DNA from 3 places in the Streptomyces kryoterrae genome. Region 3 is predicted to be linked to each of the others. Evidence: riboswitches for the same ligand, from Rfam matches in the RefSeq annotation. Region 3 holds a riboswitch; each other region holds the start of a gene.
What was found. A riboswitch is a leader RNA that binds a small molecule or an ion and turns the genes downstream of it on or off. The one in region 3 is predicted to bind cobalamin.

Region 1: another riboswitch for cobalamin. It lies ahead of ACW4TU_RS35440 (cobalamin biosynthesis protein); the one in region 3 lies ahead of ACW4TU_RS42325 (CbtB domain-containing protein).
Region 2: another riboswitch for cobalamin. It lies ahead of ACW4TU_RS13945 (ribonucleoside-diphosphate reductase subunit alpha); the one in region 3 lies ahead of ACW4TU_RS42325 (CbtB domain-containing protein).

Annotation. Positions count from the first base shown of each region.
Region 1 is NZ_CM133358.1:7,986,089-7,988,345, reverse strand. It holds gene ACW4TU_RS35450 (inorganic phosphate transporter) at 1-516, shown strand, start outside; gene ACW4TU_RS35445 (hypothetical protein) at 569-790, shown strand; cobalamin riboswitch at 951-1,090, shown strand; gene ACW4TU_RS35440 (cobalamin biosynthesis protein) at 1,192-2,178, shown strand; gene ACW4TU_RS35435 (cobyric acid synthase) at 2,175-2,257, shown strand, end outside.
Region 2 is NZ_CM133358.1:3,327,093-3,329,349, forward strand. It holds gene mctP (monocarboxylate uptake permease MctP) at 1-973, shown strand, start outside; cobalamin riboswitch at 1,130-1,253, shown strand; gene ACW4TU_RS13945 (ribonucleoside-diphosphate reductase subunit alpha) at 1,380-2,257, shown strand, end outside.
Region 3 is NZ_CM133358.1:9,462,218-9,464,474, forward strand. It holds gene ACW4TU_RS42320 (histidine phosphatase family protein) at 1-581, opposite strand, end outside; cobalamin riboswitch at 713-844, shown strand; gene ACW4TU_RS42325 (CbtB domain-containing protein) at 882-1,103, shown strand; gene ACW4TU_RS42330 (CbtA family protein) at 1,129-1,905, shown strand; gene ACW4TU_RS42335 (acyl-CoA dehydrogenase family protein) at 2,059-2,257, shown strand, end outside.

The sequences.
Region 1 (2,257 bases), 1.5 Mb from region 3:
CAGCAGGGCTTCGCCGCCCAGACCAGCGCGGCGACGGTCATCCTGGCCTCCTCCCACCTCGGCTTCTCCCTCTCCACCACGCACTCGGTGTCGGGCTCGGTGATGGGCGCGGGCCTCGGCCGCAAGGGCGGCGTGGTCCGCTGGTCGACGGCGACCCGGATGTTCGTGGCCTGGGGGCTGACACTGCCCGCGGCGGCTCTCGTCGGCGCGCTGGCGGAGTACGTCACCGGCCTCGGCGACTGGGGCACGGCGCTGGTGGCCGTCTTCCTCATCGCTTCGAGCACGGCGATCTGGGTCGTGTCGCGCCGCGAGGTGATCGACCACACGAACGTCAACCAGGTCGAGGGCGAGACCACCGAGTCCGGTGAGAACGCCGAGCCCGCGGGCATCGTCACGACGGCCATCGCCGCTGTGACCCCGCCCCCGGTGGGCGCCGTCTCCGTCACCGAGGACCTGACGGCGACCATCCCGTCCCCGGCCGAGGTCACGGCGAAGCCGTCGGCCACGGCCCTGTGAGTCCGGCTCCCGGCCCCAGGGCCTGTCGTAGCGAGAAGCAGAAGGAAGCAACATGAAGATCGACTGGGCAGCCCTCGGCTCCGTCTTCGGCGTCAGTCTCGTCATCACCGTGGCCATGGTGGCCGTGTTCACCCTGGGCATCGTCGGACTCTCGCGCCGCGAACGGGCGGTCGCGCAGGGCGAGTCGGCGGGGCCGGCCGTCACCGGGGCGTACGCGTGCTTCGCCGCCTGCGCGGCAGTGGTGGCGTACGGGATCTATCTGATCGTGGCCTGACAGGGCCGGACACCGGGACACCTCCTCTTCGTCGCCCGCTCCGACCGTGGCCGCCTCACTGGTGGTCACGGTCGGGGCGGGCGCTTTTTCGGCGCCTCGATCCGGTCGTGGTGTGGGGCTCAGCACAGTCCTCCTTTCCAGGTCAACGGCAAGTTGACGGGTGTTCCGGGCCCGTGGTGGACTGCCGGAGCCATGTACGGCGGCAGAAGAGGAAGCCGGTGTGAATCCGGCGCGGTCCCGCCACTGTCACCGGGGTAGGTAACCCCGGGAGCCAGGAACTCTCGCCGCCGGTCTCGTCGAACCAGGGCGTGGACACCCTGAGTGAGGACATATCGCCATGTTCGGCTGCCGTTCGAGGTACAGCACCAGGTCGCTCCCCGACCCCACGGCCGGCTGAGCCGGTGCGTGCCGATCGCGTCTTCGCGTACGGCGCCACCGCCGGACTTCTCGGTGATCTGATCCTGGGCGACCCTCGCCGCGGGCATCCGGTCGCCCTGTTCGGGCGGGCCGCCGGCGCCGTCGAGCGGGTGCTGTGGCGGGACCACCGGGGGTGGGGCGCGCTGCACACCGCCGTGTGTGTGGGAGGCGCCGTCGCCCTTGCCACGGCGGCCGGTCGCGTCGTACGTCCGTCCCGTGCCGCTTCTGTCGCACTCACCGCCGCCGCGACCTGGGCCGTCGTCGGCGGCACCTCCCTCGGCCGGGAGGCGCGGGCCATCGGCTGGTACCTGGAGACCGGGGACGTCGAGAGGGCGCGCGAGCGGCTGCCCCACCTCTGCGGACGCGATCCGCAGGCCCTCGACTCCGACGGGATCGCCCGCGCCGTCGTCGAGTCCGTCGCCGAGAACACCTCCGACGCCGTCGTGGGCGCGCTGGTCTGGGGAGCCCTGGGCGGGGTGCCCGGGCTGGTCGGGTTCCGGGCCGTCAACACCCTTGACGCGATGGTCGGGCACAGGTCGGAGCGGTACCGGCGGTACGGGTGGGCCTCCGCGCGGCTCGACGACCTCGCCGGGTGGCCGGGGGCGCGGCTGACCGCCGTGCTCGCCGCCGTCGCCGGCGGTGATCCGCGCGGGGCCGTCCGGGCCTGGCGTGCCGATGCCCGACGCCATCCCAGTCCCAACGCCGGGCCCGTGGAGGCCTCGTTCGCGGGGGCGCTGGGGGTTCGGCTCGGCGGGACGCTGTCCTACGGGGGGCGGGTCGAGCATCGGCCCGTACTCAACGCGGAGTCCGGGCGGGCTGTCGGTGTCCCCGACGTCGAACGGGCCGTACGGCTGTCGCGGCGCGTCACCTGGCTGGCCCTCGGTGTCAGTGTCGCCGCGCGGCTGCTCGTGAACACGAGCAAGAACAGGCGCATGAACGGGCGTATGAACACGAAGGGGCGTATCTCATGAGTGGCGAGAGCCTCGGTGGTGGGCTGCTCGTCGCCGGGACCACCTCCGACGCCGGCAAGAGTGTCGTCACCGCCGGGAT
Region 2 (2,257 bases), 6.1 Mb from region 3:
GCTGGGCGGCTTCGACGACATCTTCAAGGCCGCGGGCGACGCCTTCTCCCAGACCAGTCCGGCGACCGGCAAACCACGCGGCGCCCTCGCCCCGGGCGAGGCCTCGCAGTGGACGTACGCCACGCTGGCGCTCGGCTCGGCGCTCGCGCTGTTCATGTACCCGCACAGTGTCACGGCCGTCCTCTCCAGCCGCAGCCGTGACGTGATCCGCCGCAACTCCACGATCCTGCCCCTGTATTCGCTGATGCTGGGCCTGCTCGGGCTGCTGGGCTTCATGGCGATCGCGGCCGGGGTCAAGGTCACCAACGGCCAGTTGGCGATCCCGCAGCTCTTCGAGGACATGTTCCCGTCCTGGTTCGCGGGCGTGGCCTTCGCGGCGATCGGCATCGGGGCCCTCGTCCCGGCGGCCATCATGTCCATCGCGGCGGCGAACCTCTTCACCCGCAACATCTACAAGGACTTCCTCAAGCCCGACGCGACACCGGAACAGGAGACCAAGGTCTCCAAGCTGGTCTCGCTCCTGGTGAAGGTGGGCGCGCTGGTCTTCGTCCTGACCATGGACAAGACGGTCGCCATCAACTTCCAGCTCCTGGGCGGCATCTGGATCCTCCAGACCTTCCCGGCCCTGGTCGGCGGCCTGTTCACCCGCTGGTTCCACCGCTGGGCCCTGCTGGCCGGCTGGGCGGTCGGCATGCTGTACGGCACGCTGGCGGCGTACGGGGTCGCGTCTCCGACGCAGAAGCACTTCGGCGGCAGCGCGAAGGAGATCCCGGGGATCGGTGAGATCGGTTACCTCGGCCTGACGGCGTTCGTCCTGAACCTCGTCGTCACGGTGGTCCTCACCTTCGTACTGAAGGCGCTGAAGGCCCCGGACGGTGTGGACGAGACGAAGCCGTCGGACTACACGGCGGACGCAGGAGATCCGGGCGTGGCGGTCGAACTGCCGTCCGCCACGGCGGGCTCCACCCACTGAACGAACGCCTTCCACGACGGGCCGCCGGAGAGATCCGGCGGCCCGTCGTCGTATCTCCCTCGCATCCCCCTCGTATCTCCCTCGTCGCCCCAAAGCGCTCAACTCTCCGATACGACACAACATGTGGGGGTGCTTCCAGGGTCCGGCACAAGATGTATGCTCATGCTCGCTGTCGCCGCAGGGGAATCCGGTGTGAATCCGGAACTGTCCCGCAACGGTGTACTCGTGCACGTTTGTGCGCGTGTCCAGTCCGAGGACCTGTCGACAGCGCGCCCGGCCGACCGGTCCGGGCGCCCGACGTCCGGGCCTCGTGGAGTGGGCCGGTGGACGCACGCGTACCCGTAAGGCGTCCGTGTGCCCCGCTGCCCTCCGCAAGGCCCCGTGCCGAGCGAGGGAGAGCCCCCACGTGACCATCGCGCCAGCCGAACCGGCTTCAGCGACCCGAGTGGCCCCGGTGGAGACGGACGGTCCCGGTGCCGCGCTGCTGCGGACCCTGACCGAGCTGACCGCAGACCTGCCCGACGCCGACCCCGGCCGGGTCGCCGCCGCCGCGCTGCGCGGCCGGTCCGCGCGGGCCGACGTGCCGGAGCTGCGCGAGCTGGCCATCGAGGCCGCGGCCGGCCTCATCTCCGAGGACCCCGCCTACTCCCGGCTGGCCGCCCGCCTGCTGACCGTCACCATCGCCGCGGAGGCCGCCTCACAGGGCGTCACGTCCTTCTCCGAGTCGGTCGCGGTCGGCCACCGGGAGGGCTTGATCGCCGACCGCACCGCCGAGTTCGTACGGCTGCACACGGACCGCCTGAACACGCTGATCGACGTCGAGGGCGACGACCGCTTCGGGTACTTCGGGCTGCGCACCCTCCACAGCCGGTACCTTCTGCGCCACCCGATCACGCGCCGGGTCATCGAGACGCCCCAGCACTTCATGCTGCGCGTCGCGAGCGGACTCGCTGAGAACGACACCACTCGCGCCCTCGACGAAGTCGCCGCGCTCTACCGGCTGATGAGCCGCCTCGACTATCTCCCCTCCTCCCCCACACTCTTCAACTCCGGTACCCGGCACCCCCAGATGTCGTCCTGCTACCTCCTCGACTCGCCCGTCGACGAGCTGGACTCCATCTACGACCGCTACCACCAGGTCGCCCGCCTCTCCAAGCACGCCGGTGGCATCGGGCTGTCGTACTCCCGGATCCGCAGCCGCGGTTCGCTGATCCGCGGCACCAACGGGCATTCCAACGGCATCGTGCCGTTCCTGAAGACGCTGGACGCCTCCGTCGCCGCCGT
Region 3 (2,257 bases):
TCCTCGTGCGGCGCTCCGAGCTGCCTGCCCACCCGTACGTTCCAGCGTCCCGCCCGGCCGCTCAACTCCGTTGCCGTCAACGGCGGAACATCGATCCGCCAGAACGCCGACTCGGGCGCCCCCAGCGCCCGTACCGCCGCCGCGCGTACGACCTCCGGCTCGACGACCGCGACGGACCGGCCCGTGACCTGCGCCGCCGTGTCGTCCAGCCAACGGGCGACCCGGTCACAGACCGCGCGGACCGACTCACCTCCGTGCGGGGCCGACTGAGGATCCGTCAGCCACTGGGCGAGCGCCTCCGGTTCCTTCTCCGTCACCTCGGTCAGGGTCGCCCCGCGCCAGCGCCCCACGTCCAGGCCGGCCGGGCCCGGCACCGGACCGGCGTCGAGGCCCAGCGCCCGAGCCGTCTCACGGCACCGTGCGGTGGGGGAGACCCAGACCCGGGAGACCGGCGGCAGCGCCCCCGCCGCCGCCCGCGCGAGCCGCAGGCCCGCCGCGTCCAGAGGACAGTCGTCGTCGAAACGCGCCTCCCGCAGGGCCGCGCTGATCGCCGGTGAGATCAACATCACTCGGCTTGTCATCCGGTCGCTCCCGCTCTCATTCCGCCCCAATATCGTTGTCATGTACGGCACTTGAGGCGGCGTACGGCGCACCGGCGCGCCGTACGCCCTCCCATGCGCTCTTGGCCGGACCCCCGCTTCGCGGTACGTTCTCGTCGATATTGACGACGGTTCGACGGAAGCCGGTGGGAATCCGGCACGGTCGCGCCACTGTAAGCCCCGTACGCACCCGCCTGGTGCGGTCCGGGGGCAAGTCAGACCCGTGACTGTCGTCCTCTGCACCACCGATACGGGACGCGAGTTCCCCCAGGAGGTCCTGTCATGGCCCAGTCCGCAGTCCAGCCGACCGCCGTTCCCACCGCCGTACCCGAGAAGCTGCCGATCGGCGCGATCGCCCCCTGGGCGGTCTTCTTCGGCGTACTGATGCTGGTGCTGCTCTACTTCGTCGGCGCCGAACAGGGCGCCACCTCCGTGGTCTCCGGCGAGGGCGTGCACGAATGGGTGCACGACGCCCGTCACCTGCTCGGCTTCCCCTGCCACTGACGAAGGCGGGGAAACGTACGAGCTCATGAACTCCACCACTGTTCGAAACCTCCTGGTCCGCGGCATGCTCGCGGGCCTCGTCGCGGGTGTGCTCGTCTGGGTCGTCGCGTATCTCTTCGCCGAGCCGCTCGTCGACGACGCCATCGCGTTCGAGGAGATGCACGAGGCCCACGGGCACGCCGAACAGGCTCTCGTCTCCCGCGCGTTGCAGTCCACCGTCGGTCTGGGGACCGGTGTCCTCGTGTACGGCGTCGCGTTCGGCGGTATCGCGGCCCTCGCGTACTGCTTCGCGCTCGGCCGGATCGGCCGCTTCGGGCCGCGCGCGACCGCGCTGCTCCTCGCGGGGGCCGGACTGCTCGCCGTGTACGTCGTGCCGTTCCTCAAGTACCCGGCCAACCCGCCCGCCGTCGGCGACCCCGACACTCTCGACCAGCGCACCGCGCTGTTCTTCCTGATGGTCGCGCTGAGCGTGCTGCTGGCCGTCGGCGCGGTGATCCTGGGCAAGCGCCTCGCCCCGCGCCTGGGCAACTGGAACGCGACCCTCGCCGCGGTCGCCTTCTTCGTCCTGGCCGTCGGACTCGCGTACGCGTTCCTGCCGTCGTTCACCAACGAGGTTCCGCAGGGCTTCTCCGCGAGCCTGCTGTGGAAGTACCGGGTGGCCACGCTCGCCATCCAGGCGACCATGTGGACCACGTTCGGCCTGGTCTTCGGACTGCTGGCGGAACGGCTGCTGGTTCCGAGGGCGGCAGCGGCCGTCGGTGCGAGTGACACCGAGCCGCGGGTGACACCCGTGGCGCACTGAGCGGTTCGCCGCACTGCCCCGAGGGGGTCCCGGACAGCCGGGACCCCCTCGGGCGTGTGTGCACCGGTACACGCACCGCCATTCCCAATTTCTGGAACACGTTCTACCGTGTGCGCCGACAGGTCCGGCCTTGGGGAGCCAGCAGGAGGCGCCGTGCATCTCGAATACACGCCCGAGCAGCAAGAGCTGCGCACCGAACTGCGAGCCTACTTCGCCGAGTTGGTGCCGGAGCGGGCCTACTCGCGCTTCAGTGACCATGTTGCCCAGAAGCGTTTCTACCGCGAGACCATCCGCCGCCTCGGCGCAGACCGCTGGCTCGGCGTCGGCTGGCCGCAGGAGTACGGGGGGCGCG